Regions from separate parts of the Xenorhabdus bharatensis genome, predicted to be linked through region 1. Evidence: predicted binding sites of a transcription regulator. Region 1 holds the regulator's gene; the other holds the start of a gene.
The links. The regulator Fur, encoded in region 1, represses iron uptake genes when iron is present. The targets are predictions, from matches to a motif close to ATAATAATGAGAACNACTATCAA.
Positions count from the first base shown of each region.

Region 2: AAC855_RS19210 (TonB-dependent receptor domain-containing protein) is a predicted target of Fur. The motif match lies at 2,128-2,150, and genes of this name have one in related genera.

Region 1 is NZ_JBBMXG010000007.1:112,264-128,323, forward strand. It holds gene fldA (flavodoxin FldA) at 175-708, shown strand; gene fur (ferric iron uptake transcriptional regulator) at 1,061-1,513, shown strand; gene AAC855_RS08605 (beta-N-acetylhexosaminidase) at 1,619-4,312, opposite strand; gene AAC855_RS08610 (DUF2000 family protein) at 4,707-5,114, shown strand; gene AAC855_RS08615 (LysE family translocator) at 5,268-5,879, shown strand; gene AAC855_RS08620 (AraC family transcriptional regulator) at 6,013-6,849, opposite strand; gene glnS (glutamine--tRNA ligase) at 7,085-8,752, opposite strand; gene AAC855_RS08630 (DegT/DnrJ/EryC1/StrS family aminotransferase) at 8,935-10,164, opposite strand; gene AAC855_RS08635 (glycosyltransferase) at 10,222-10,968, opposite strand; gene AAC855_RS08640 (phytanoyl-CoA dioxygenase family protein) at 11,130-11,981, opposite strand; gene nagE (N-acetylglucosamine-specific PTS transporter subunit IIBC) at 12,439-14,457, opposite strand; gene nagB (glucosamine-6-phosphate deaminase) at 14,795-15,601, shown strand; gene nagA (N-acetylglucosamine-6-phosphate deacetylase) at 15,644-16,060, shown strand, end outside.
Region 2 is NZ_JBBMXG010000028.1:3,303-19,362, forward strand. It holds gene AAC855_RS19200 (5-oxoprolinase subunit B/C family protein) at 1-159, shown strand, start outside; gene AAC855_RS19205 (ATP-binding protein) at 156-1,928, shown strand; gene AAC855_RS19210 (TonB-dependent receptor domain-containing protein) at 2,197-4,227, shown strand; gene frdD (fumarate reductase subunit FrdD) at 4,309-4,665, opposite strand; gene frdC (fumarate reductase subunit FrdC) at 4,679-5,071, opposite strand; gene AAC855_RS19225 (succinate dehydrogenase/fumarate reductase iron-sulfur subunit) at 5,086-5,820, opposite strand; gene frdA (fumarate reductase (quinol) flavoprotein subunit) at 5,813-7,609, opposite strand; gene epmA (elongation factor P--(R)-beta-lysine ligase) at 8,681-9,658, shown strand; gene glpQ (glycerophosphodiester phosphodiesterase) at 9,916-10,992, opposite strand; gene glpT (glycerol-3-phosphate transporter) at 11,169-12,524, opposite strand; gene AAC855_RS19250 (amino acid adenylation domain-containing protein) at 13,458-16,060, shown strand, end outside.

The DNA.
Region 1 (16,060 bases):
CGGCTTTAATTCAACAGCGTGATACGGCGCTACCACACAAATCTGACAGACTTGTCATTGATGTTTGGTCAAAATAAAGTTTTTTCGTTTATTAAAACTGATATTTTTCTCCTGCTGATTTCAGCGTGACGTGTATAACTTAACTACACATAAAACAAGAGGTTAATCCACTTTATGGCAATAATAGGTATATTCTTCGGCAGCGACACTGGCAACACAGAGAACATTGCCAAAATGATCCAAGAAAAACTGGGCGGTGCTGATGTTGCGGAAGTCCACGATATTGCCAAAAGCAGCAAAGAAGATCTTGAAGCTTTCGATATCCTGCTGCTAGGCATTCCAACCTGGTATTACGGCGAAACTCAATGTGACTGGGATGACTTTCTCCCGACACTGGAAGAAATCAATTTTGATGGAAAATTAGTTGCCTTGTTCGGCTGCGGTGATCAGGAAGATTATGCAGAGTATTTCTGTGATGCCATGGGCACCATTCGCGATGTCATCGAACCTCGTGGTGCAATTATCGTTGGTCACTGGCCAATCGAAGGGTATCATCATGAAGAATCAAAAGGAATGGCAGACGATAAGCACTTCATTGGTCTCACCATTGATGAAGATCGCCAGCCAGAACTGACTGATGAACGTGTTGAAACTTGGGTAAAACAGATCACGGCTGAAATGAGCCTGTCAGAAATCCTTGGCGCATAAAATTGTTCTGGCGTTTTATAGATACTTTCTGGCGTCTGATAGACACAAGAAACGTCTTTTGCACAGGATAATTCCCGAATAATGTGTCATGATAGCGCGATAGGCATGGTTTTCATTTTCAATATCCATGCCTATAATCTACAACGTGAAACTAAATCATGATTCTCTCACGATACACCCATAACTTATGGATTTTGAGTCGCATCACGATGGCAAGGATACTCATCCTCTGGAACATAGCTCACTATGTGACAGAAATGAAGGGGTATAATAGCCAACAAAAAGGCGATTTGAAAAACGATGGGTATGTATTGTTAAGTTCACTAAACTCAAGCTACAGGACTGAATCCGCATGACCGACAACAATAAAGCATTGAAAAATGCTGGACTTAAAGTAACACTTCCTCGCCTGAAAATTCTGGAAGTGCTACAGGACCCAGAATGCCATCATGTCAGTGCGGAGGATCTCTACAAAAAACTGATTGATATCGGTGAAGAGATTGGCCTCGCCACTGTCTATCGCGTGTTGAACCAGTTCGATGATGCCGGCATTGTTACACGCCACAATTTTGAAGGCGGTAAATCGGTTTTCGAACTTACTCAACAACATCACCATGACCATCTAATTTGTCTCGACTGCGGTAAAGTGATTGAATTCAGCGATGAATCCATTGAAGAACGTCAGAAAGATATCGCAACACGTTATGGAATCAAGCTGTCAAATCATAGTCTATACCTGTATGGTCACTGCACTACAGGCGATTGTCGCAAAGACGGTTCGTTACATGATGTAAAAGCACGATAAGGAGTCAGCATTTACTGCTACTTCTCGTGTCTGACCCTGTCAGAGAAGCTGCTGCCGATTAGCTGACACTAATCGGCAGATTGCTTTTAATGTCCTATTTTAGGATTACTCAGAAGGTACCTCTTCCACCCGACTGAAACGCTTTTCATCAGTACTGACAGAGCGAATTTTTACATGCCCATTAACATGCGGCCGCTGTCTATCATCATAACTTTCCCATGTTTTTCCATCGTCCAATGAATACTGAATGGTCATGCCCGGCAAGGCGATATTCGCTTCTAGTGTTCCGGCTACAATTCTTGCACCGGGTATCGGCAGACGGTACGCAATATGAGCTTCATCCAGTTTAGCCATTTCGCGCTGCCCCATCAGATTGGCAAAATGCAGCCAGTCGTTATTGAGCTTATCGGTATCTACATACCGTGTAATCCCGCCTTTATATTCCCTTCCCTGCTGGTAATTCTGTTCCCACTCAGCCTGATGCCATGCCCGTTCCGCCAACGGTAATAATCGCGGATAAATCATATATTCCATCTGCTCATCAGTACGTACAGTCTCACTCCATGACTGCCCTGACAGCCCATATGCCCCCGGCCAGCGTTTACCGCTGTTTGCATTAAAATAGTCTCCGTTGATATCCACCGAAGTTTCAGCATTTTGGGGCATATTATTGGGTGCAAAACTGAATATTTTCGCTTCATCATTAAAACGGGAAGCCCAATAGTAACCCCGCTCTTTCGGATTAACCTCATAGGGCATATCCAGATAAACATAATCAGGATTGGAAATAATGACCCGATAGCCTTTATTGGCCCAATCATTAACAGAATCTGCACCGCCCCAATAAAGCGTATCCCAGAAATTCACCGCAACATGTCGTGTAGCAAAGTCTTTAGCTGATTTCGCATATTTCAGACCATCCTGCCATGACTGCATCGTATCAATGCCATGCTTATTGACGATTTTGCTGACTTCAACCGCAAAATAACTGGCCAGTTCATCAACATCTTTGATAATCCCCTTTGCAACCATTTTTTGGCAAATCTGAGATTTTGCCCACGGCTTATCTTCAATTTTCTTATTGATGATCCCTTTACCCGGTTCAATCGGGCCATCTTTATCCTGATATCCCGCACCCAGTCGAATATTTTTCGCCTCATCCCCGCCATAGTGCCATGTTGTCAGCGGTGAGCCGGCTTCTTTATGCATGGCGACAATTTCACTGAGCACTTTGTCAATAAAACGTTTGGAAGAGTCCATACATGGATTCAGATAACTATGGCGATCATAAAACTGTACAGATGTTGTATTTGAGGTATCTGTCGGATCGAGCAAACGATACTCATTAGCTGCTTGTTCTTGTCCTTGTGCCATCAGTTTCTTGTAGCGGGCCTCCATTGATACCACCGCTGCACGGGCATGAGCCGGAATATCAATTTCGGGGATCACCTCTATCTGACGGGCTTTGGCATATTCGAGAATATCAATGTAATCCTGACGGCTGAAGTAACCGCTTCCCATATTATTACTGTCCGGCCCTGAGCCTAACTGTGGTAGTAAACATTTTACCTCACTTAAATCATGGCAACGTTTACTGCCGATTTCTGTTAACTCCGGTAAACCGGGAATTTCCAGACGCCAACCTTCATCGTCACTTAAGTGAAAATGGAATTTATTCAGCTTATAAGCAGCCATTTGATCCAACAGGCGCAATACAGCTTCTTTACTATGGAAATTACGCCCAACGTCAAGGAACATGCCTCGATACTCAAATCTGGGCGCATCTTGTGCGGTTAATGTGGCAATTTTCGGCACGCCATTAGCCGGGATCAGGGAAAACAGCGATTGCAGGCCGTAAAATACGCCGGACTGATCAAAAGCAACTATATGTGTTCCTCTGGGGGTGATATCCAGCGAATAAGCACCTTTCACCCGCCAGTCACCCGCAAACTTGTCGGCATTAATTTGCGTTGTAATCAGATAACCGCTATCGGTTAATTTAATCTTGTGGGCAGCAAAACGATCTCTAATCACCTTGATTGATTGACCACTTAACCCTCCCAGCTCCAATTTTACGCCACGGGACAAATTGACATCCTGTGAGTGAATCGTCACCTTTTTAGGTGTCGGAATAATCTTCCCGCGCAATTTATCTTCACTGATTAGCACCATCTGCCGATTTTTCTCAAAACGGTTTTCAGGTGTCATCAGAATATTATGATCCGTTGTGGTTCGTTTCCATTGTTCTCCTTGAAAAGGAGATAAAAATGCACTCAGATCTTCAGTATCCGTATTGGCCAATACCTTAGGAATGGCATCACCGGATGTGGCATACCAGCGCGGCATAAAATCGGTGCTATAAATCTGCCAGTATTCTCCGATAATTGGCAGTATGATTTTTTCATTCGCTCTGATACCCCTGAATTTTTCAGTCGGTTCCAGCCTATGCAAATCCCCTGTGATATGAGTTATTTTATATTGCTCATGATCAATTCTGAGAATTTGGCGAATACTGTGGAAATAGAGAGACCAATCCGCAGAATCAATATTCTGATCACCATTAGTCAATATGATATTAACCTGATTACAAGCTGCCCAGTCTGCACCTAAAATGGCGCAATTCGTCCCATGTGCTCCGGCCTGATTGTCTACGATACTGAAATTCACATTTAATTGACTAAGTGAATCCACTATCTGCTGTGATGTCATTTCCGTACGAATGTTTTCTGCACAAGTACCCGCACTGAACCCTGCCGCCATGAGAAATGCTGCCAAAGTATGTAATTTAATGCTTTTCATTAATAATGACCTCGTCCGAGTTTATTTTTTCGCCCAGAACAGAAGGCTGTTTCTGACATATTAAAATGCGTTTAAACAACATGTTATGAACAACATCATTTAAGCAATACGGCTTCAATAACACGATTTAAATGACATAGCATCAACACAAAATAACCCTACACAACATGTGACTATAAGGCAATTTTTAATCTTGGTAGAAGGGCTTAATTTTCATTACGATTCTTTTTTATATAAAAAAAGTGATAGAAATCATACTCAATACCTCTTTTGAACCGAGACTTTTTAAGATCCATCAGGTATGAAACGTATCGATGCACAAACGTACAAGACAAATATGCTGCCGTTAATTAAATATATTATTCACATAGCAACGCATGGAGAATGATTTAAAATGTTTGATACGAAAATTGCTTTCATAGTGCGGGATGATTTACAGACCTGGCAAAAATTTAATGTGGTTGCATTCCTCGCAACGGGCATTGCCTCATCTGCACCGGAGGTTATAGGTACCCCTTATATCGACTCTTCTGGTCATAAATATGGAAGCATGTGCGGTCAACCTATGCTTATTTTTGGTGCTGATCTTAATGCGCTTCAACGCGTTCATAGGAAAGGCTTGGAGCGGTCTCTTCTTCTAGTTCCTTATGTCTACACAATGTTTTCAACAGGTCACGATGAAGCGAACCGAGAAGTTTTTTTATCTGAAGATGTGGATAATATGAATTTCGTTGGCCTCGCGGTGCATGGTCCAAAAAAATCGGTAGATAAAGCAATAAAAGGACTATATCTCCACAAATGATTATTGTTGTTCTACCGTGCGAGACTCAGTTTAAATAATAGGTTTTTTACTGGTTAAACTGATGACGCTCCTGACTCCAGAAAAAATCTAAATTTGGCTTAATCGCAGTCTATTGCAAAATTATAAGAATTTAAATTTATTTAGAGAGATTTTATGGAAATATTTCTTTATACCTTTGGTGTAATGTATAGCCCCGGCCCTGTTAATTTTATGGGTATGAATGCTGGTTTAACCGGTCAATTTAAAAAAACGATTGGCTTTTTTATTGGTGTAGGCTGTGCAATGCTTACGTTATTTATTTTTTTAGGGTATGCAGGAGAAGCCATTATCACTCATAAATATCTCCCTTATATTTCACTACTTGGATCTTTATATACATTTTATCTCTCATTTAAAATGGCGACATCTAATATACAGTTGAATGAAAAAGAGACAAACATTACCCCTAATAAAAACCTTACATTTTGGAATGGTTTTTTAATTCAAGCATTAAATCCCAAAGGAATACTTGTCGTCTTGCCGGTCACTACAATTATGTATCCTGCAGCTCATATTACAGGACAAATGATATTTTTAGTATCAGTATTGATTTCAATTGGTGGAGCTGGCGCACCAGGGCTTTATTCACTCTTTGGAGAAATTATTGGTAAACAGATAAAAAATGCTTCATGGATTAATCAGCTAAATAAATTCATGGGCGCTATACTGGCTATTGTCGCCATTTTTATGGCCTATGATTTTTTTGTTGGCATTAACTTAATATAAGACGTGATCGTCATTTTCTCCATCTTTAAATAATATGAAAACTGGATTTCACTTTTCGGTGATACAAAAAAATTCGACTTAGAATTGTTTATTTTCTATTTGAAGGTGGAGATGCTTCATAATATTACTTGTATTAACATATAAAGTTTTTATGGTGATTATTTCTGTTTATATTTCGCCAATGTGCCGGTGTTAAACCAAACGTTTTTGTGAAATGTCTTGCCATATGGCTTTGGTCGAAAAAGCCTGCTATCAGCGCAGCATCAGTGATAGACTCTCCAACAATTAAACAGGATTTTACTATATCTAATCTGCGCATTGTCATATAGCGATGAGGGCTTGTCCCGAATAATAACCTGAAATCTCTCGAAAGGCTCCAGCGATCACGATTTACGTTATGTTCAAGCTCGTCTAAGGTTATATTTTTATCTAAATTTGAGTGAATATATTCTCTTGCCCTTTCCGCAGCAAAATAATCAAAATTTCTTTTTTTATTTAAAGCAACTCCACTTGCTTCAACTAATGAAATAGCTAAATCATAAAGAGCATCATCTTCTTCCATAGGATCTATTCTGCAATCCATATTTTGTAACAGTGCATTCGTTGCCCTAAAAATATTGGGATCATTAGTGATACCATTTTTTATAAATGGTAATGGTTTTCCTTTGATTATGTCTTGTATCATTGATGGTTCGATATATATCATTTGATAATGGAAACCAGCACTTGTCCCAGCCTCACCATCATGAACTTCATCAGGGTGTAATACCATCGTATTACCAGGAAGGCTATGTTGCATATTGCCACGATAGTGAAAACTCTGGACGCCAAACAAAGTCTTCCCAATTGCATAGGTATCATGCCTGTGCGGGTCATAACCGTGATTTAAAAAATAAGCCTCTATCCTTTCGACTTTCCTTGTTTCAGGTGCTCTATATACCCAATCTCGCGATGTGGCTAATCCATGCATATTAACTCCATATGATAATGACATTAAGAAATAATTATTATTTCTTAATAGAATCCTATTCTAATTGCAATGTACAAGAGATGCCATTATCCCTTTTGCTAAAGATTGGTGAGAGGCTTCTACCTCTCACCAAAAATCAGCTTTTGACTAGGCAGATTCGTTCCCGACAAATTTGCCATTCACATACCATCTCGATACAACTAGACACCTATTAGGTATGTGTTCTTAGCTGATATTACTCTTTAGAGATTTTCGCCCAGGTATCACGCAGACCTACAGTGCGGTTAAACACTAAATGTTCAGCCGTTGAAAGCTTGCTATCAGCACAGAAGTACCCTTCACGTTCAAACTGGTAAGTTTTTCCCGGTACTGCATTTACCAGACCCGGCTCAACAAAACCTTTACGTACCACTAATGACTCGGTGTTAAACGTAGACAGGAAATCCTCTGCCGCTCCCGGATTTGGCACGCTGAACAGACGATCATACAGGTAGAATTCAGCGGGTGCGGCATGTACTGCACTTACCCAGTGGATAACACCCTTCACTTTACGACCATCAGCCGGATCTTTGTTCAGAGTTTGCTCGTCGTAATGGCAGTAAATCGTGGTGATGTTGCCTTCTGCATCTTTCTCAACACGCTCAGCTTTAACGACATAAGCGTTACGCAGACGCACTTCTTTGCCCATGACCAGACGCTTATACTGACGATTAGCTTCTTCACGGAAGTCTGCCCGATCAATATAGAGTTCACGGCTGAATGGCACTTCACGGCTACCCATTTCCGGCTTATTCGGATGGTTAGGCATGGTCAGAATAACTTCGCCTTCCGGCATGTTTTCAATCACCAGTTTCACCGGATCAAGAACTGCCATCGCTCGTGGCGCATGTTCATTCAGATCATCGCGGATACAGGATTCCAGTGCGGCCATTTCAACATTGTTATCCTGCTTAGTGACACCGATACGGCGGCAGAATTCACGGATTGACGCAGCAGAATAACCACGACGACGCAGACCTGAAATGGTTGGCATACGTGGATCATCCCAGCCGTCAACAATATTTTCTGTCACCAGCTGATTAAGTTTACGCTTGGACATTACTGAGTATTCCAGATTCAGGCGGGAAAACTCATACTGACGCGGGTGGCAATCAATTGTGATGTTATCCAATACCCAGTCATACAGACGGCGGTTATCCTGAAACTCTAGTGTACAAATAGAATGCGTAATTCCTTCCAGCGCATCGGAAATGCAGTGGGTAAAATCGTACATCGGATAGATGCACCATTTATTACCAGACTGATGGTGTTCTGCAAATTTGATGCGATACAGAACCGGATCGCGCATAACTATGAAAGGAGAAGCCATATCAATTTTGGCACGCAGACACGCTTTCCCTTCCGCAAACTCGCCCGCACGCATTTTTTCGAACAGAGCAAGGTTTTCTTCCACACTACGATCACGGTACGGGCTGTTTTTACCCGGCTCTTTCAACGTACCACGATATTCGCGGATCTCTTCAGGACTCAGCTCATCCACATAAGCCAGATCTTTATTGATTAACTCAATGGCGTATTGATGCAGTTGGTCAAAGTAATCCGAAGAGTAACGGATATCTCCACTCCACTGGAAACCCAGCCACTGTACGTCTTGCTTGATTGACTCAACGTATTCAATATCTTCTTTAACCGGGTTCGTATCGTCAAAACGCAGGTTGCATTGCCCCTGATAGTCTTGTGCAATGCCGAAATTCAGGCAGATCGACTTTGCATGGCCAATATGCAGATAGCCGTTAGGTTCAGGCGGGAAACGGGTATGTACGGAAGTATGTTTACCAGTTGCCAAATCTTCGTCAATAATCTGACGAATAAAGTTTGTCGGGCGAGTATCTGCCTCACTCATTGTTTTATTCCTCAATGCAAAAAGCGCTTCAATATAACCCTCTATAATCTATTAAGCTGAACCGAGAAACAACACTTAGTTGGTGGGAAATAGAGGAAAAAAGAAAGTCTCAGAGAAAAAAGGATCATAGACAGGCCATTTTGAGTAAAGGCCTGCCATTTCTATAAGAGAAGTCAGTAAGCTCAGCGGGTACGATGATTTTCCAGCACTGCGATTAACTGATCTGCACAATAAACGATATGCTCTTCATCCCAGCTAGGATGCAAATACAAGCTGATTGTTCGGGGCAATAAAGAACGGGCTGTTTCACACACAACATCGCAATAATTGACCGATTCAGGCGATGTGTACTCACTGGAGTGGAAAGGGAAATTGGCAGAGCCAAAACCACGTAGTTCTCTGAAAACCCGCTCACCATAAGCTTCCGGCCATTGGATCTTAAACGCAGGAACACCCATTTTTTTCAAATCACGTAAAATGATTTCAGCTGTACAATCCAATTTTCCCAGATCAAACACAATAGGGTATAACCAATATGCATTTTGCCTGTCTTCGTTATTCAGCGGCAGGCTATGAATTAAATCGATTTCTGCAAATTTTTCGTCATAGATTTTCGCATATTGTTTACGGTTATGCATATTCCAGTCATCAAAGCGCTCCAGCTCATTAATCCCGATGATCGACTGAATTTCAGTCATGCGGTAATTATAACCAATGCGATTATGCACATGCCATGACACCTCTTCCAAAGCAAGTAAGTCAAACTTCGTTCTCACATCAAACCCGTGGTCACGATAAGCGCGGCATTCCCAGCCGATTTCAGGATTATTGGTCACAACCATGCCACCTTCACCACCGGTGGTAAAATGTTTCGACTGACAAAAACTGAATGTACCAACATCACCAATCGTTCCAACCGATTGCCCCTTATACTTCCCTCCGAGACATTGTGCGCTGTCTTCGATTACTTTGAGATTATGCCTGCGAGCAACAGTAAGAATAGCGTCCATATCGCAGACAACACCATAAAGATGCACAACGATAATGGCTTTTGTACGCTTGGTAATCAGCGCTTCTATTTTAGCCGGATCGATCGTGTGTTCTTCCGTTGTATCGCAAAATACGGGAATAGCACCGCACTGTAATACAGCAAAAGAAGTCGCAATAAAGGTGTATGAAGGAACAATAACTTCATCACCGGGTCCGATATTTAATGCACCTACAGCAATATTTACAGCAGAGGTTCCTGAATTACAGGAGATTGCCATTTCTGCACCAATCCAATCGGCAAATTTATTTTCAAATTCCATGCCCTTTCTTCCGGTCCAGTAATTGACTTCACCGGATATCAGTGGCTGCTGAATATCTTTTAATGTTTTTTCGGCAAAATCAGGCCATTGTGGAAATTTCATTATTTCTCTACCTTAATATTTTCAAATAAATAGATTTAGTTAAACACTGAAAAACAATTATGCGATTTCAGGATTATTAATAATCCAATAAACCTTTATAGAAAAAATTGAGTAAATCATGATGCTGTAATTTAATAATGTTTTTATTAGCCCCCAGTTTTCTCTTGTATCTTCCCAAACAACAGAAAGTTGGCATAAATTTTTAGATAACCTTCTGGCAAGGTAAATAATTTCCGCATCAAATGCATAGCCCTTAATCCTTTGCTTGGAAAAAATTTCCTTTGCCAACTCAGATTTCATCATTTTAAATGGGCACTGTGAATCTGAAATTTTACAACTTAGCAGAGAATTAACTAATTTCAGAAAAATTCGGCTGGTTATTTTCCGATAGAAATTAGCTTTTGATTTATTGTTTGAAAAACGCTCCCCTATGACTAAATCGATATTTTTCTGCATAATCTGGTTGTAAGCATTAAAAAAATCCTGTTCTTTTATGGGGAAATCAATATCAGTATAAAAGATATATTTCCCTTTAGCTAAATCAACTCCTCGCCGAATACTGTACCCTTTCCCATAGTTACCATAATTAGAAATAACGATAATATCAGGGTAATTCTGTTTTATCTTCGCTATATCCTTATCGTGAAAGTTATTTTTATCTGAATCATTTACAATAATAACTTGCACATTACATTTTTTCTGAATGCGTTTAATTTGTTGCAGTGTTTTTTCAATAATCAGATAATTTTCGTGATATCTGGGAAGAATAATTGAAATATCGATAGAGTCTTCAATATAACTCATCTTTTCTCTCCATTAACGCATATACACAATGGATTTCAAAATGCATCGCGGCAGTAAGGGAATGAATTCCCGAGAGCATAGATCACTGTGTAACAGGTGTGAATAAATGCAGCCAACAAAGAGGCAACTTGAAAGACGAAGTGTATCGCAATATCCTTGAATTAATACCCTAATAACCGTTTCCCCAATGCAGTCAGATAGATATCAGATGTATTCTGCTGATAACTCTTTTTAACAGGAAAAGGTTTCCCGGTTATTGATGTTGTCGGTTGACCTTGTTTATAAGCTGAAATTCGTTCTTCTATCTGCTGATTCGTCAGCTCTGTTCGTGGAAAACAGCAAAAATATTGGGCTAATCTGGGTTTATCAGACGTGTTAGGCTGATTACCGTGTGGTAATGCCCCATCAAAAATTACATAATCCCCAGCATTAAGCGGTATTGATTCAATTTTCATTCCGCTGGTATCAGGAAAACGGCTGTTATAACCTTCCGGCTGCTGAGATAACCATTGATCAATCCTTTTATGAAAACCCGGTACACACTGAAAGCCACCAGAACTACCATCATCATCGGTCAAACTTAATAAACCCTGAATTTTTCTTTCTAAGGGGCGCTTTGAAACATCAATATCCCAATGAATAAAACCTTCATATTGCCACTTATCTGTAATTGGCGGGTTCATATTGACCCTGTCAATACTGACCAATAGATCTGATGTACCAAATATCTTTTCATATACGGAATAAATTGTTTGATTTTGCCGATTATCCCATAACGTCTGATGATGATAAAAAGGAATACGCCCCATTTTATCTATCCCGGATAAGGAACGAATATTTTCATCATAAAGATCAGTAGTTTTTTCTGGGTTCATTTCTAAAAATTCAAATATCGCCCTGATGCTTTTATCAATTTGTTCTTTGCTTATCGCTGACTTAATAATAATGTAACCATCATCATCCCAACTTTTCAAATATTGTTTTATTCTTTCTTCAGCAGAAGATATTGACATTTAGCCACCTAATTAACAATTAAACACCATCACCTTGTATCATTAGGTTTGCTGTTAAATCTTGTAATTCATTATATATAAAACACAAATAACATGAAAAATATAAAATTAATTAAAAATAAAGACAAACACCAAACCAGCGAAAAACAAATTACCTTAAACGAAATTAAATTTAAACCCTAAAAAATAAAATACCCCAAAAACACTTACATTAATAAAGCACTAATCAATATAGAGTAAAAAATATAAAACACTACATTAAATAATAATTATTATATTATATACTATATTTAATTAATAAATGTTTTTATTTAAATAATTTATTTTGGAACTATACATGTTATTTTAGTTTTATTTGTTTATATTTAGATTGTAATTATTAAGGTGGGATACTTTTAGATAACTCGGTGATCGCCGAAACGACCACCGTTAATTTGGAGAAAAAACAGTCAGCAATCTATTTCATAACCTGAAAAAGATTCGATTCTTTCGCTATTACATGACCTTCAGCCATAATACTAATGCCTGCATAGTCATCTATATTGCTGATCACAATCGGGCTTATCATTGACTTAGCATGGGCATTCAGATAATTAAGATCCAGCTTCAAGAGGGGATCTCCAGCTTTGACTTTCATTCCTTCTTCAATCAGGCGTTCAAAACCCTTTCCGTTTAAAGAAACAGTATCGATACCTATATGGACAATAACTTCAGTACCATTATTCGCCTCAATACATACCGCATGGTTAGTATCAAATACCTTCACCACCGTACCTTCAACCGGAGAGAAAACGGTTTCGGAGGTCGGTTTGATTGCAATACCATCACCCACTAATTTACTGGAGAACGCTTCATCCGGTACATCTTCCAGCTTAACTAATTCACCTGTCACGGGCGCTAACAAAGTCAGAATTGCTGTATTTTCCGGCGTATGCCCTTTTTCTGCCGGAGTATCAAACTCTGGCATATTATTTTCTGTCGCAGCGGCAACCGGGCCTTTAGCAATAATATCTGTCATGGTACTGGCAATGAGTTCAGCACGCATACCGACAATAATCTGAACACTTTCTTTGTTCAGACGAATAACACCAGAAGCCCCAAGACGTTTAGTTGCCTGTTCATTCACTAAACTGGAGTCTTTCACCGATAAACGCAAACGAGTAATACAAGAATCAATATTGGTTAAATTGGCTGATCCACCTATCGCAGCAATATAATTATATGCCTCTTCCTGAATATCGTTTTTGCCACCAGCTTTCAATTTCATATCAGCATCAGTTCCCGCAGCAGAAGGTAACTCGCGGCCTAATGTCATCAGGTTGAATTTTTTAATAGTGAAACGGAATACAACATAATAGAGACAGAAGAATACCAGGCCTTGTGGAATTAACATGTACCAGTGAACAGCTAACGGGTTGCGTGAGGAGAGGAAAAGATCAATAAAGCCAGCACTGAAACCAAAACCGGCAATCCAGTGCATTGCCGCTGCAATATAAACTGAAATACCCGTCATAATAGCATGCAGAACATAAAGTACAGGCGCCGCAAACATGAAAGAGAATTCAAGTGGTTCTGTCACGCCGGTAAAGAATGCAGCAAATGCCCCCGCCAGCATGATACCACCAACCATTGCTTTGTTCTCAGGGCGGGCACAGTGGTATATCGCCAATGCCGCTCCCGGTAAACCAAACATCATGATAGGGAAGAAACCAGCCTGATAACGCCCGGTAATGCCCGGAGTCGCGAGTCCTTCAGCAATGGATTTTGCTCCTCCCATGAAGTTAGGAATGTCATTAATACCCGCCACATCAAACCAGAAGACTAAATTCAAAGCATGGTGTAAACCTATTGGTATTAACAGGCGATTAAAGAAAGCATAAAGCCCGGCACCCATTGAACCCAAACCAGTAATACTTTCACCAAATGCCACCAGCCAGCCATTAATGACAGGCCAACCAAACATCAGAATGAGAGAGAGTAGGATCATTAAAAAAGAATTCAGGATCGGTACTAAACGACGTCCACTGAAAAACGACAGTGCCTGAGGTAATTCAACATTACTGTAGCGATTATAGAGTTCTGCTGAGATCACACCCACTAAGATACCAACAAATGGATTATTGATCTTACTAAATGCTACTGGTACTTCAGCAACCGGAATACCTTTAATCATGGCGATGACTGCGGGCGAACATAGTTTCATAACAACCATAAAGCCGACTAATCCGGTCAGTGCGGCAGCCCCGTCTTTATCTTTTGACATACCATAGGCAATACCAATCGCAAATAATATTGCCATATTATCAAGAATAGCGTTACCGGATGAAATAAGCAGTGCTGCTAGCTGGTTATCAGCACCCCAGCCTGTTGGGTCGATCCAATAACCTATTCCAGTCAATATCGCCGCAGTTGGCAATGTTGCCACAGGCACCATTAATGCCCGGCCAATCCGTTGTAAGTAAGTTAAAATATTCACTCACGCCCCCTTAAAGCCCCATGAATGGAGTCTTTTATTGAATAAACGATGTAATAACATCACTCATCTATTTGTTGTTAAATCATTTTAAGTTTAAGAAAATTATTTTTCATCGCAAATTAAATCCTTCATATGTGTGATAAAAATCACTTAAATTGATATATTTTTGAGCGAAACATGGCCTTAATCAAAAACTTATTTTATTATAAAAAATAACATTATCGTATACATGTCAGGTAGAACCGTTGTAAAGAACAGGTATCATAGGCAACTTTCGCCCCACCACTGTTCGTATAATTTTAATTTAATAAATGAATAATTTTTTGAAGAGGTCATCATGAGGCTGATCCCCCTAACAAATGCAAGTGATGTAGGTCGATGGTCTGCTCACTATATTGTTAGTAAAATCAATGAATTCAAACCAACAGAAGAACGTCCTTTTGTACTCGGACTGCCTACAGGCAGTACACCATTAGCAACTTACAAAGAACTGATCGCGCTATATCAGGCAGGAAAAGTCAGTTTCAGAAATGTTGTAACCTTTAATATGGATGAATATGTTGGTCTTCCTGAGGATCACCCCCAGAGTTACCACACTTTCATGTATCAGAATTTCTTCAATCATATTGATATAAAAAAAGAAAATATCAATTTACTCAATGGGAATGTGACAGATGTTGATGCTGAATGCTTACGCTATGAGAATAAAATTAAATCATATGGCAAAATTCATCTGTTTATGGGCGGTGTAGGTAACGATGGCCATATTGCGTTTAACGAACCCGCGTCTTCTCTCTCTTCCCGTACACGGATTAAGACGCTAACTCAGGAAACACGAACTGCTAATTCCCGTTTTTTCAATAATGACGTGGAATCAGTCCCCCAATATGCTTTAACTATTGGTGTGGGTACGTTAATGGATGCCGAAGAGATCATTATTCTCGTAACCGGAACTCAAAAAGCACAAGCTCTACAAGCGGCTATTGAAGGTAATGTTAACCATATGTGGACAATAAGCTGCCTACAAATACACCCAAAAACAATTATTGCGTGTGATGAACCTGCAACAATGGAGCTAAGAGTAAAAACCGTAAAATATTTTCGCCAGATAGAGGCTGATATTCTGAGTGAATTCGCCAGTTAATATTTATACAGGCATTTAGGTTCAGGCATTTAGGAGTCCAGAATGTACGCTTTAACCAACTGTATTATCTACACCGGACACGACAGGCTTAGTGAACATGCTGTTATTATTGAAGGTGGGGTAATCAAACATATTTGTCCGGAAAATGAGTTACCGGCAGGTATTGAAAAGCATGATTTACGGGGTGTAAACCTCTCTCCCGGGTTTATTGACCTGCAGGTTAACGGCTGTGGCGGGGCACAATATAATGACCGCATAGAAGATATTACGGAAGAAACACTGCATATCATGCAGAAAACCAATCAGCGATACGGCTGTACCAGTTTTCTGCCAACGCTTATCACTGGCCCTGATGAGTTGATGATCAAAGCCATAGAAGTGATGCGTATCTATCTGGCTAACAACGCTAATCAGGCGATTGGTTTACATCTGGAAGGGCCTTACATCAATCCGGTAAAA
Region 2 (16,060 bases), on a different contig from region 1:
TTTCTGGCGGATCATCCTGTGACAGGCGGATACCCCGTTATTGCTTCAGTGGCTGATTATGACCTTGATCTTGCAGGCCAAATTCCGATCAATGCCAAAATTAGATTTAATCCCATCAATCAGTTTCATGACATTCAGGGGAGTGAAGAGCTGCAATGAATACCACTGTGAACAGTATTAATAAAATTACAAAAAAAGTCTTAATCGCCAATCGCGGGGAGATTGCCGTTCGTATTATTCGTGCCTGTCGTGATTATGGCATACGGACAATTGCTGTTTATGCTGATACAGATATCAACGCACTGCATGTGCAACTGGCGGATGAAGCCTATTCACTGGCAGGGAATAGCCCGGCAGAAACCTATCTCAATATTCCTCGTTTGTTGGATATCGCAAAGCAAGCGCAGGCTACGATGGTACATCCCGGCTATGGTTTTCTATCTGAACGGGCTGAGTTTGCCCGCGCTGTTATTGAAGCTGGTTTAATTTGGATTGGTCCGGAACCCGATACGATTGATATATTAGGGAATAAAGTCACGGCCCGGCAAATTGCTCAGAAAGTTGGAGCACCGTTAGTCATGGGAACGGCAGAGCCGGTTAAAAATGCGCAGGAGGTTATCACTTTTGCTGAAAAGCAGGGTTTACCGATAGCGATTAAAGCCGCATTTGGTGGTGGGGGCCGTGGGTTAAAAGTGGCATGGCGACACGATGAAATTGAGGAGTTGTATCACTCTGCGGTACGTGAGGCGACAGCTGCATTTGGTCGTGGTGAATGTTTTATTGAACAGTTTCTGGATAAGCCCCGTCATATTGAGGCACAGATAATTGCAGATAAACACGGAAATGTCGTTGTTTTAGGAACCCGTGATTGCTCCTTACAGCGTCGGAATCAGAAACTGATAGAAGAAGCTCCGGCACCTTTTTTGACTCAGCAACAACGGGAGCGCATTCACCAGTCGGCAAAAGCGATTTGTGCAGAAGCTAATTATGTCGGAGCAGGAACGGTTGAATTTTTGCTGAGTGTTGACGGAACACTCTCCTTTCTGGAAGTGAATACCCGCTTGCAGGTTGAACATCCTGTGACGGAAGAAACAACTGGAATTGATTTAGTTATTGAGCAACTGAGAATCGCAGAAGGCTACCCATTAAGCATTCAGGAAACGCCTGTTTCTCGTGGGCATTCGTTTGAGTTTCGTATCAATGCGGAAGATGCCGGAAAAGGCTTTTTGCCTGCATCTGGCGCTCTTACCGAATTTACCCCACCTTCTGGTCCCGGTATTCGTTTAGATTCAGGCGTAATCAATGGCTCTGTCATTCCGACAACCTTTGATTCATTGATGGCTAAACTGATTGTCACAGGAGCAACGCGTGAACAGGCTCTTGCCCGTGCGCGTCGGGCGTTACGAGAATTTAAAATCAGTGGCGTAGCATCCGTTTTACCCTTTCATCAGGCGGTGATTGAACATTCTGATTTTGCATCAGCAGAGACTTTTAACGTCCATACCCGTTGGATTGAGACAGAATTTACCAATCAACTGGAAGCCTTACCACGTCAGGATGTAGCTGAAAGCAAAGATATCATCCGTACCTTTATTGAGATTGATGGCCGTCGGCATGAAATGGGATTACCAACGGATTTATTGGCAGGATTAACACCTTTAGTGCCTACAGGTGAGCCACAATCGTCTCCGCTAGTAGTCAAACAAATACCAGAAAATCCTCATCAGGTAAAAGCCCCCATATCCGGTATTCTGCATTCGTGGCTAATACAGGAGGGAGAGCAAGTCAGTGAAGGAGATGTGATTGCCATCATGGAAGCCATGAAAATGGAAGTGCAGATAAATGCACATCGCTCAGGAAAAGTCACATTCCGAGCTCAGGAAGGTGATTATCAGGAGGTAGAAAGCATTCTGGCGAACATTGAATAGTCTGGTTATTTGAAAAATTAAATGGGTATAAATTGACGCTAAATTTATACCCATCTATGAAATCTGCTTTTGAGGATCTATATCGGCAATCAGTCTTTGCTTGGCCGAGCGGGACTGAAAGGCATCATCCTACCTAATCCAGATAGTAAAATCTGACGATAATCACTTAATGTTATTTACATTTCTTTTATGAATGTAAATAATAATGCTTCTCAATAATATTTTAACTAAAAAATAAATGTCTAAAATTACCAAAATTTACGCAAGCATGGCTAAAAGTGGTTTGTGTGTTCCTTTGATGTCAGCATCTATGTTGACCATCGCTATTTCGACTAACGCAGTGGCACATACCGAAGAATCAACCAGAAAATCATCCTCAACAGGCGATACACTTGTTGTTATTGCAGGTAACAGTGCAGAACAGGACAGTGGAAAAGTCAGCCGTAACGAAATTAAAGTCAGACAGGCACAAAGTGTCGGGGAAGTATTAAAAAATGTGCCGGGCGTACAAGCCGGACACCCTAGCGCTTTAGGGCAGCGTTTTAAAATCCGTGGCATGGATGATCAATTTATCAATGTGACGATTGATGGTGCAAGACAGGAAGGCTATCACTTTCACCATGCAGGGAGCTACGGCATTGATCCTGAAATGCTGAAGCAAATTGATATCAATGTGGGTACGAACAGTATTACCTATGATACCGGAGCATTAGTTGGTTCATTAAAATTTGAAACGGTTGATGCTGGTGATTTATTAGCACCGGGTCGCTTATTTGGTGCAAAAGGAAAATTAAGCTATGTCAGTAATGGCTCGGAATTCCAGAAGTCTTTGGCCGCTTATGGAAGAATCGGCGCTGTAGATTTATTGGGCTATTTTAACCATCGCAATATGAGTGATGCTAAAACGGGCAGGGATAAAGCCGGGCAAGAATCCATTTCTACCGATGGGAAACTGATCAACTATTTATTAAAAGCGAAATTCAATCTGACTGATGAGCAGTATATCAATGTCTCAAAAGAACATTATCAGAATGATGCCGACACTAATTTCAGATTGAACTTTGGCCCTGATGTGAATAAAGGGAGAAAAGGGAAATACGCTTCAGAGCGTGATGCTTATAATATTGCTTACCGATATGTGCCGGTTGGTAATGACCTCATTGATCTGAAAATCTCCGCTTATTATACAGAACAAGTCTTCAACCATATGAGGGAAGTCGGTGGCCCGGGCAAAGGCTTTGACACAATTACCGAAACTCAGGGTATCAGAGCGCGTAACGTTTCTAGTTTTGATACTTATCAACTAGCCCATGCTGTCACTTATGGCTATGAGTATTTCGATACCAGAATGGCGTATACAGAGGCAGAAAAAAATACATATAACAAAGTGGTAGAAGCAGGAAAATCATCTTCTGTTTATTTAGAGGATGATATTCAGTTTGCTGATTTGCATTTCATTCCTGGCGTAAGATGGGATCATTATAAATACAATACTATTAATAAAAAGAGTGAGCCTTTTGAAAGAACCTATGCTCATTTCTCAAAAGCATTGGGGTTGAAATACGAGCTGGGTGCGTCAACAACGTTGTTTGCTAATTATACTGAACTCTTCAGAGGCCCATTGGGTAAAGAAATCGGCATGGGTCCGAGTAACCACAATGCCAACCTGAAAGCGACAACGGGTTACAATCTGGAAACGGGTGTTGGCGGTACTTATCCATCTGTTTTTGCTGAAAATGATTCATTCACTTTTACTGGTAAAGTATTCCAGACTAATTTCAAAAATCTGGCTACCACGTTAGCCGAAAGTTCGCTTAATAATATCCCTAAGTCCAGACTGGAAGGATTTGAATTAGCGACCAAATATAAACTGGATAACTGGTCTTTAAGAGCAACTTACGCCAAAGCAAATAACAAAATTGTTCAGGGTAGTATGCTGTTTGACAGAAGATTAGAATTTACTCCATCTATTGGTGATTCTTTCACTGTGGGTGGAAGCTACCTATTTGATAAAACAGATATTGAACTGGGTTGGAATTCCCGATTTGTCCGCTCAACAAATGCAAATGGGACAGATGATGGCAAGGTTGTAAATATTCATAAAGCAGGCTTTGGCGTCAGTGATATGCATATTTCCTGGGCACCAACCTCAGGCGCATTTAAAAACACTGAACTCCAGTTTGGTATCGATAATATCTTCGATAAACGTTACAACGAACAATCTTACTACTTGAACACCTATAAAGGTCAGCAAGAGAAGGGGCGCGCTTATAAAGCGACGGTTTCTTATAAGTTCTAAGAAACGAGATATAACGCTGAGTAAAAAGCCTGCGGTTAAACCGCAGGCTCATCACTATATCTTTCAATGATATATTTTTAACTACAGCGTAAAAACACCAATCAGAGCTACAACAGTCAGAATTGCGGCAGCGCCATAAAACACCCATTTACCGGCAGGAACATGAATTTTCAGATCATGCATAGCATGATGAATGCGGTGTAAGCCGCACCAGAGTGGCAGACTTATCATCAGCAACAAAAAAACACGCCCAATAAAGCTCTGGCAGAAAGCCAGAATACGTTCGTAAGAAAGCGCCTCCGGTGCCAATCCTAATGGCAGTAAAATGCCTAATAGCAGGATAATGACTGGCCCGACAATAGCACTCCACATACCACCAGCGCCAAACAACCCCCAGAAAATAGGTTCATCGGAACGTTTTGGTACTTGATTCATCAGATCCTCCTTGAGGTCAGAGTAGGGCTATGCCAAGGATCACGGCAGTCGCGATAATAGTGAACGCCCACAATAGTTTGATAATAGGTCCCGGTGCCATTTTTTCATTTTTAACAATGATATTGAGTGCTTTGGGCGCCAGTTCAAACCAGGTTGTGGTATGCAATAATGCAGCCAGCAAGGTGATAATGTTGATCAACAATACCAGTGGATTTTGCAGAAAAGAGACAAATCCCCCCCAGCTTTCAGGGCCGGCTTTCAGGGCAAACAGGCCATAAAGCACCAGAATACTGAACCAGACAGTAGGAACAGACGTTCCTTCACGCAGCATATAGAAACGATAAAAACCTAATTTTTGCCACCAGGTAGGCTCCATGCCACGGGTATAAGGTTTACGTTTTGTTGTCATGACTTTCACCTCCCTTATTGTGGTTTCAGCATGGAGATAATGAAATCTTTTGCACTTTCAGCCTTGCTTTGCTGAATTGCTCCTGCCGGATCGACATGTTTCGGGCAAACTTCAGAACAATAACCGACAAAAGTACAGGACCAGACTCCATTATCACTGTTGATTTGCGGCATACGCTCTTTCTTGCCATGATCACGGTTATCAAGGTTATAGCGGTGTGCCAGCGTGATGGCAGCAGGGCCGATAAACTCAGGATTCAGGCCGAACTGAGGGCAGGCTGCGTAGCACAGGCCACAGTTGATACATCCGGAGAATTGATGATACTTCGCCATTTGTGCCGGAGTTTGCACATTCGGGCCATCAGAGGGTTTGCGGTCATTACCGATGATATAGGGCTTGATGGCTTCCAGACTCTCAATAAAGTGCGTCATATCCACAACCAAATCCCGTTCGATCGGGAAATTCCCTAAGGCTTCCACTTTCAGCCCGTGCTGATAGTCGCGCAGAAAAGTCTTACAGGCCAGCTTTGGTACGCGGTTGACCATCATGCCGCAGGAGCCGCAGATTGCCATGCGGCAGGACCAACGATAAGACAGATCAGGAGCCAGATTATCCTTAATATAGCCTAACGCATCCAACAGCGAAGTCTGGTCATCATAAGGGACATCGTATGTTGTGAAATAAGGCGCATCATCGGTTTCCGGGTTATAGCGCATGACTTCCATTTTCAGGTTTTTCATCTCAGTCATTCGCCTGCTCCTTCTGTTTTTTCTCTTGTGCAGCGGCTTCACCACCATAAACCCGTTTTGCAGGCTGGGATTTAGTGATTTTCACATCACTGTATTCCAGATGTGGTGCACCTTCCGGGTTATAGAAAGCCAGTGTGTGTTTCAGGAAGTTCTCATCATCACGTTCGGTACAGCCTTCATCAAGGCGCTGATGGGCCCCGCGGGATTCTTTGCGGTTTATCGCGGAGTGAGCCATACATTCCGCCACATCCAGCCCGAATCCCAGTTCTATGGTATAGAGAAGGTCAGTATTGAATACACTGGAGCGGTCACTGATTTGAATATGCTTGAAGCGCTCTTTCAGCTCTGCAATCTTATCAATCGTCTTTTGCATCAATTCAGGGGTGCGATAAATACCACAACCTTCTTCCATTGACGTTCCCAGTTCATCGCGGATTTTTGCCCAGCTTTCTCCGCCCTGTTGATTCAGCAGTTTATTGAGTTTAGCCTCAATATCGAGAACCTGTGCAGACAGTGCATTTTCATTGGCGGGAGGCGCTTCCTGAGCACATTTGGCCGCTTCTTCACCAGCCAGACGACCAAAGACGACAAGTTCTGCCAATGAGTTAGAGCCAAGACGGTTTGCACCATGCAGGCCGACAGAAGAGCATTCACCAATCGCAAACAGCCCTTTGATACGGGTTTCACATTGTTGATTGGTTTCGATTCCACCCATAGTGTAATGTGCTGTCGGGCGGACAGGGATAGGCTCCTTGACCGGATCAACGCCAACGTACGCTTTCGCCAGCTCACAGATGAAAGGTAGACGTTCCAGTAATTTCTTCTCACCCAGATGACGCAGATCCAGATGCACAACGTCACCGCGCGGCGTTGCAATCGTCCGTCCTGCCCGCCATTCGTGCCAGAATGCCTGCGAAACTTTATCGCGTGGTCCCAGCTCCATATATTTATTTTCAGGATGGCCGAGGGGTGTTTCAGGCCCTAAGCCATAATCTTGTAGATAGCGATAGCCATCTTTATTCACCAGAATCCCGCCTTCACCCCGACAGCCTTCGGTCATCAGAATGCCGGAACCCGGCAGGCCGGTTGGATGATATTGCACAAACTCCATATCGCGCAGTGGAACACCATGCCGGAAAGCCATGCCCATGCCATCGCCGGTGACAATGCCGCCATTCGTGTTGTAACGATAGACACGGCCTGCACCGCCGGTAGCCATAATGACCGCATTTGCGCGAATCTGAACTTTACTGCCTTCCATCATATTCAGGGCAACCAAGCCACGCGCTCGGCCTTCATCAACCAGAATATCGAGGACAAAATGTTCATCGAAACGCTGAATCTGCGGATACTTGAGTGAGGTCTGAAACAGTGTATGCAGCATATGGAAGCCGGTTTTATCCGCGGCAAACCATGTGCGCTCGATTTTCATACCACCGAAACGACGCACATTCACGGAACCGTCTTCTTTACGGCTCCACGGGCAACCCCATTGCTCCAACTGGGTCATCTCAGTCGGACAGTGTTTGACAAAATACTCAACCACATCCTGCTCACACAGCCAGTCACCGCCGGATACGGTGTCATTGAAATGAAAGTCGTAGGAATCATGAGATTGAGTGACTGCGGCTGACCCACCTTCTGCGGCGACGGTGTGACTGCGCATAGGGTACACTTTTGAAATCAGGGCAATCTTGAGTTGGGGATTGGCTTCAGCCGCAGCAATGGCGGCCCGTAGACCTGCGCCACCGGCTCCGATAATTGCTAGATCAGCATTGAAGGTTTGCACTGTGCTTCTCCATTGTTTCAAGTGAAATGAATAAACTTCAGCCAGAAAGCCTAATGCGTTATCACTCGTCATTTGTGACCTTGCTACTTTGCAGAGTGTTTTTTCTTGTTTGACGCAGTGTTGTAAGTATTTTTTGTAACTTAACGAGTTAGGAGCACTGTCTGTTATTTTTTATCTGATATGATTATAACGAATAGTGGCGAAAGTAAACTTGACATGAACACTGCTTTGGTCGAATTGGTACCAATAAAAATTGATCTAAAACAAGTTTTGTATTCATCTGACTGTTTTTTATTAATTTTCTGTTAAATTAATTAGCGTTGTTCATATTGGATGGGTTTTTGTTTAATTGAGATGAATAGTTTTTGGTGGTTATTGTAGAACAATGATTATAGAAAAGATGTCGTTGAATAAAAATCAACAGATTACGTTGACGCTCAAAATGCTTTTTTAGAGCAACTTTGTTTTATACATCAGGTAAATAAACTTTTGTATTTTTAAATATTAACACCAATAATGCTTCCCTGTTAATTTAAAAATCGAAAGGGTGTTTTTTTAACTCAATGGAATGTAATGACTAATTTTATATATAGGTGTTTGGGGTTTTATTTACCATATGAAATCATTCATCTTTAAGTAAGTTGTTTTTTTGTTATGGGAGGGTTTTTATAAAAAATAAGGGATTTTAAATAATACTGAAACAACTAATGATAAAAATTTAAAAAAAGATGTAAAAGAATTGGTGGTGATGATAACCAAAGGAGATATTTTTGCTGATTTTTACGGTGCAGATAATAATATTATAGTGACATATAGCGATGAATATATTGATAGTTCAAGAATTTATTTTACTGGTGTAGATAATCTTGTGGGTGTAATAGCAATTTATACGTTATTTTAGATATCTTTAATACAGGAAAAAAGAGTAATATTCAGGCTTGATGAAAATAATTATCTTATATGCACAATGGATTTCAAGTTGTGTTGCATTCTGACTGATGTCGAAAATTTGTCTGGCGGCGCTGATATGAGTAAACTGCGCGTTTTGTTTTATCGTGGAGTCATTTGAACATGAACGAAGTCGCGGATTGGCAGCCAACTGCCCCTATCGCCAACCTATTGAAAAGGGCAGAAATTCTGGCAGAAATACGGCGCTTTTTCGCAGAGCGTGGGGTATTGGAAGTTGAAACCCCAGCCATGAGTCAGGCGACTGTCACTGACGTCCATCTGGTTCCCTTTCAGACCCAGTTTGTCGGGCCGGGTGCAGCAGATGGTCTTCCCCTGTATCTGATGACCAGCCCCGAATATCATATGAAGCGTCTGTTGGCCGCAGGCAGTGGCTCCATTTATCAGATGGGGAAAAGTTTCCGCAATGAAGAAGCGGGACGCCACCATAACCCTGAATTCACGATGCTGGAATGGTATCGTCCGCACTATGATATGTACCGCTTGATGAATGAAGTGGATGACCTGTTACAGCAAATTCTGGATTGTGAAAGCGCTGAATCCCTTTCTTATCAGCAGGCTTTTATTCGTTATCTGGATATTGACCCTTTGACAGCAAGTAAAGAAAAACTACGTGAAGTGGCGGCAAAACTCGATCTCAGCAATATCGCTGATCGTGAAGAAGACAGGGATACTTTACTGCAATTGCTTTTTACCATGGGTGTTGAAACACACATTGGTATTGAAAAGCCGACATTTATTTATCATTTCCCTGCTTCGCAGGCAGCGCTGGCAGAGATCAGTAAAGAAGATCATCGTGTTGCGCAGCGTTTCGAAGTGTATTTCAAGGGAATGGAACTGGCGAACGGCTTCCGTGAACTGACGGACAGCAATGAGCAGCGTCTGCGTTTTGAACAGGATAACCGCAAACGCGCATCAATGGGGTTGCCTGTACAGCCGATTGATGAGTATTTGCTTGAAGCTCTGGCACATGGTATGCCGGAATGTGCGGGTGTAGCATTAGGGGTTGACCGACTGATTATGCTGGCTCTGGGGGCTGAGCGAATCAGTGAAGTGATTGCATTCCCGGTAGGAATTTCCTGATTTATACACTTCGTCTTTCAAGTTGCCTCTTTGTTGGCTGCGCTCACTCATCCCGGTCACCGTTTTTATAAACATACGGTTATCTATACTCCCGGGGGGACTGAGAGGCTCCTGCCTCTCACCGGAGGCCAGCCTTTGGCTGGGCAAATTCGTTCCCGACTAATTTGTCTCTCCCTTCCCGCCGCGACGCATCTTGAATTCCATTGTGTATGATACCCCGCCACTTGCGGCGGGGTATTAAATGAATAAAGAATCAATTACTTATGTTCGTGATGTTCTTCGAGGAATTTCACCGCTAAATCAGGGAAATCGGTGAATGCACCATCGACATTGGCTTTATCGAAGACGATATCAAACAATTGATTTCCGCTGGTGGCATATTTGGGTAGCTGGTCAATGCGGATAGTATATGGATGTACCACCATATGGCTGGCGTGAGCTTCTTTCACCATACCAGTTAATTTAATGTTGTTTGGTGTAGAGTCATTGGCGATCAGCATGTGGTAATCGGGGCCAATACCGTCAGCATATTTTGCGACTTCTTTCATTGCACCCGGTTTAAACATCCAGTCATAACTGTAGTTATGCCAAGTTCCATCGGATTTCTGCTCGTAGGTTTCATTCCAGTCAGTGTAAGCAATCAGTTGAACCAGTTTCAGATCCATCCCCAATTTTGGTTCCAGATCATTTTTAATACGTTTCAACTCATTGGCATCAAAACATTGCAGATAAACGTTATCGCTCTTTTTGGTGTAACCGTATTGTTTCAGCACTTCCAACACTTTTGCAGTGATGTCTTTGCCTTCCTGACGATGGAACCACGGTGCTTTGATCTCAGGATAGATACCGACGTTCTTTCCGGTAGATTTGTTCATACCCTGAATAAATTCCAGCTCTTCCTGAAAAGTGTGGATGCGAAAATCTGATTTTCCCATTGGAAAGCGACCGGGATAGCTTTGTACTTTTTTGCCATCCTTGATATCAAACCCTTCAGTAAATTTCAGTGACTTAATTTCTGGCAGGGTAAAGTCAATGGCATAGTAACGACCATCAGCACGGGCGCGGTTCGGAAAACGCTCAGCAACATCAGTGACGCGATCAAGATAATGGTCATGTAGAACGACCAGTTCATTATCCTTGGTCATTACCAGATCTTGTTCAAGATAATCTGCGCCCTGAGCAAAAGCCATCGCTTTAGCAGGAAGAGTATGTTCAGGCAGATAGCCGCTAGCTCCTCGATGCGCGATAACAATTTTATCTGCTGCATGTGCAATACCTGACATTGATGAAGCTAACAGAAGACCGGCCATAATTGTTTTAACAGGGGTGTGCATTGGGGTTCTCCACTTGTGGTAATGAAGGTGTTTATGGGTAATTAAATGGTGTTTTATATGAATTTAGAATACTGAATATAAGAGGGAACACAGTGTTACTGTATTATTGTCGCCACTGTTGAACGAGATGAAACAGTGGCGACCCGGGAATAGCTTTATTTAAAACAGCTTGTTGATTAGCGGTTCTGCGCTTGTGCTATTTCCTGTTTGTGTTTGTTTTCAAGTAGCATAACAAACAACAGCAAAATGACAGACAGAATACTGCCGCCAACCATGACCATAAAGCCGCCATCCCAACCGGTGAAATCAACGGTATAACCAACAATAGCGCTGGCAGCTACCGAGCCACCGAGGTAGCCAAACAGACCTGTAAAGCCAGCCGCAGTACCTGCTGCTTTCTTCGGTGCCAGCTCAAGAGCATGTAGGCCAATCAGCATAACAGGGCCATAAATCAGGAAGCCGATCACCAACATACAGATCATATCAACATTAGGATTACCTGCCGGATTCATCCAGAAGATAATTGTAGCGATAGTGACGAGCGTCATAAAGAACACGCCGGTAGCACCACGGTTTCCTTTAAATACTTTGTCCGACATCCAGCCACACAACAGCGTACCGGGGATACCCGCATATTCATACAGGAAGTAAGCCCAGGAAGATTTATCCAGTGCAAAGTGCTTAACTTCTCTCAGATAAGTCGGTGACCAGTCAAGGATACCGTAACGGAGTAAGTAAACGAATACGTTGGCAATAGCTATCATCCACAGGAGTTTGTTAGGCAAAACGTACTGCATGAAAATTTCTTTTGCAGTCAGTTCTTTTTCATCTTTTTCTGTATAGTCAGGTGGATAGTCGTTTTTGTATTCTTCGATTGGTGGTAAGCCACAGGATTGCGGTGTATCACGCATCAGGGCCAATATGACTAAAGCAACCAGAATAGCTGCAAATGCTGGCATATAGAGAGCTGCTTTCCAGTCATTGAACCACGCCATACCGAGGAGGAACAGTAATGGTGGCAAACCACCGCCAACGTTATGAGCGCAGTTCCAGATAGAAACGATCCCGCCACGCTCTTTTTGTGACCACCAGTGAACCATGGTACGACCGCAAGGAGGCCATCCCATACCCTGGAACCAGCCACACAGGAACAACAGGACAAACATGACCGCAATGCTTGAAGTTGCCCAAGGTACAAAGCCCATGAACAGCATTACGGCTGCCGCAAGTATCAGGCCAGCCGACAAGAAAACCCGGGGATTAGAACGGTCGGAAACGGAACCCATGATGAATTTTGAGAAGCCGTATGCGATTGAGATCCCTGACAGAGCAAAACCCAGATCGCCTTTAGAAAAGCCTTCTTCTACCAGATATGGCATTGCCAGCGTAAAGTTTTTCCTTACCAAATAATAAGCAGCATAGCCAAAGAAAATCCCCATAAAAATTTGCCAGCGCAAGCGACGATAGAGTGGATCTACTTCTTGCGCAGGCAGCCGGGCTTTGTGAGGCGCCGGTCTGAATATACTTAACATGTTTGTCTCCACATGACTTTTTAGTATGAGCGAATCACCACTGTTTAGTAGTGACCAGCAGTAAACGAAAGTTTCAATTTATTTTTTTCTATATCGAAAGAAAGAATAGCTAAAACAGACTTATATATCTGTGAAGTATCGCTAACATATGGATATAATTTCGTAAAGTCCGCAATTTTGAGCGATTTATGGCTTTTTGGAAATAAGTTTTATTTTAATTATCGTGATTTCCGTCACAGTTAAGAATGTTTATTGGTTATTTGTGAGCGTATTCCATTCGTTTATTTTCTTTTTGTCATAAAGGACTATGATTATTGTGGGAATATATTCGCCGTTTAATAATACGAATCTTATTTGAAAAAATATAAGATTATCTGAACATATGGTGATGAATGAAAGCGTGATATTTTTTGCCTGTTTTCTTAACTGATATTGACTATTTTTTGCTGTTATTTTTTATTTAATAATCTGGATTATATTTATTGACATATTTTGCGTTTTTTATAACACGGTTATAAATAAAATGATTGAGTTTTGATTCAGAAATAATAGATATTACTACAAATGGTTATTCATGCTCTCGAAGCAGGGTTTTATGAGGGATGAATGGCTGTTTTATAAAATAAAAACAAGTTATATCAAAGTGATAAAGTGGTGTATAAGGCGTAATACACACTATTCACTAGTAAAAAAATCCAGTTATGGGCTAATTGTGTAATTAATTAAAAGTTGTAAATAAATATTAAATAATAATTCTTTAATTTTAAATAATTTTCTTGAAGTTTATTTTTTTTATTCAGTGAAGGTCAACATAAGGTAATTGTAGGCGCCAGATGTGGACAGTAACTGAACTTTATTGACTAACAGCATAAATATCTCCATTCATCATAAAAAATGATGAAACAAAATGGAGAACAGAATGAGAACATCATTATGAATACTTACACACACAAGGCAATATTACACACAGCATTTATTGGGCAGCAATCCTCATTCTCTCATTCTTCTGATATTAATGGCATTAATATCAGCTATATGGAAAAAACACTTCAGCCATGGTTTGATAATGTACCATTCCGGTTAGCAAAACTGGCAAAAATAGCACCGCATGATATTGCTGTTTCAGATCCGCATGGAATTCTGGAGTTTGGTGAGTTACAGCAACGCGTTATCAGCGCAGCGAATGTTTTACGCTCCTATGGCGTAACAATGGGAAGTTATGTCGCTATTGCAGCCGAGAGGGGTATTCCATGGTTTATTACGATGCTGGCGACTTGGCAGATCGGTGCAGTATATGTTCCCCTTAACACCATGATGCCGGAAAAACGTCTGAATGATATTCTCGCCAGCTTACCAGCGAGTACTCTGGTCTCTGATGAAACGGTCTCTGCGGGATTGAAAGCATCAACACATATTCCGATGGAGCATCTTGCCTATACAGTTGAGGAAATAACGGAAGATGTCGTTATTCCTGAATTAGGCGATCATCCGGCCTATGTCATGTTTACTTCCGGTTCTACCGGGCTACCGAAAGCTGTGCAGGTACAGCATGATAATCTGGCAGCCTTCCTGTGCTCACTGGGCAAATTATTATCAGTTAACCAGCATGACCGTATGCTCGCGCTGACTACTTTCTCTTTTGATATCTCAGTCCTTGAGTTACTGCTGACGGTTGTTCATGGGGGCAGTATCTACATTGCACCCACTGATACTCAACGTGATGCGATGGCGTTGTCCCGGGTGTTCTCTGATCCTCAATTTACTCTGGCTCAGGCAACTCCGGTAACGTGGTCAATGGCACTGAATGCAGGCTGGAAGCCGCGGGCTGATATGAGCATGCTTTGCGGCGGTGAGGCTTTGTCACAAGATTTGGCCGATCAATTAACCGCCTCTGGTGGCACTTTATGGAACCTTTATGGCCCGACAGAAACAACAATCTGGTCAACGGCGTTCCGCATGAAAAAAGGAGATAAGGTACAGTTGGGCGAGCCGATTCCCGGCACCAGCATCAGTATTGTGGATAAGAATCTGCGTCCTGTGGCTAAAGGAACGGTCGGTGAGATCCTGATTGGTGGGTTAGGTGTGACAGCCGGATATCGTAATAATCCGGTTGAAACAGCTAAACGGTATGTCCCTGATATCAACGGAAAGGGGAAAAGAGCCTATCTGACCGGCGATATGGCTCGTATGACTGAAGATGGCTCTCTCATTTATATGGGAAGGCAGGATGATCAAGTCAAAGTCCGTGGTTATCGAATTGAATTGGGTGAAATAGAAATCGCGTTGAGAAAACAACACGGGGTTCAGGATGCCATTATCCGTGTTGCGGGAAGCGGTGATTTTGCCAAGATACAGGCGTTCGTATTGTTTAACCCTAATATGGTTATATCGGAGGAATGGGTACGTGAGACTCAGATCGCACTGCGGGAATGTCTACACGAAGCCTGGATCCCCTCTGAATATTACCGGATTCCTTATATTCCGCTGACAAGCAGTGGCAAGCGTGATCGGAAACGTCTGGAAGAAGTGGCAGAGCGTCTGAATACCAATCATGATGCGGTACAGCCCGAAACAGAAACAGAAAAACGGGTTTATGCTATTTGGGGCGATTTGTTGGCTGCGGAAACTTTTGGCATTACCGATGATTTTTTCCAGATTGGCGGTAACTCGATTCTGGTCGCCAGAATGGTAGAGCGGATTGAAAGAGCATTCTCACTCAGGATACCTATTTCCGGCATCTATGTTGAACCCACAATTGCCCGAATTGCGGCTATTCTGGATGAGATGCGTGAAGTTCACAAAAATAATCTGATCCCTTTCAGCAGTGTTTACCGTAGTGAAGCGCTTATTCAGCAACATGCAGAAACGCTGAGAAAAGATGTTTACCTGAAAGAAAGTATACGCCCTGATGGTTTACCACATGCGAACTGGTATGAGCCTGATACTGTTCTGCTGACAGGTGCGACCGGATATCTTGGCCTGCATTTGCTGGAACAACTGTTGAAACAGACTTCAGCTCAGGTTATCTGTCTGTGCCGTGCCGACGACAAAGCACATGCGCGTGAGAGGATCAGAGAGGGTTTTGCCCATTATCAGATTGATGTGGGTAATGGCCTTGAACGCGTGGATTTTGTGATTGGTGATCTGGGGCAACCCCGTTTCGGCTTGCTGCCGGAAATCTGGGATAAACTTGCGCAGGATGTGGATGTGATTTATCACAACGGTGCGCTGGTCAACTTTATCTATCCTTATAGTTCACTAAAAAGCATTAATGTTGATGGCACCAGAACTGCACTGGAATTTGCCTCTACTTCACGTTTGAAACATTTCCATTATGTTTCTTCTGTGAATGCCTTGTTTGCCACTGAATCACCCCGGCCATTTATGGAAGATGATCGCGCCATGAGCGAAACAATACGTGATCCTTCCGGTTATTCGGGCAGCAAGTGGGTATCTGAAGGGATTATCAACATTGCTCGTAAACGGGGTATGCCTGTGAGTATTTACCGTCCCGGTCTGATCCTCGGACATACCCG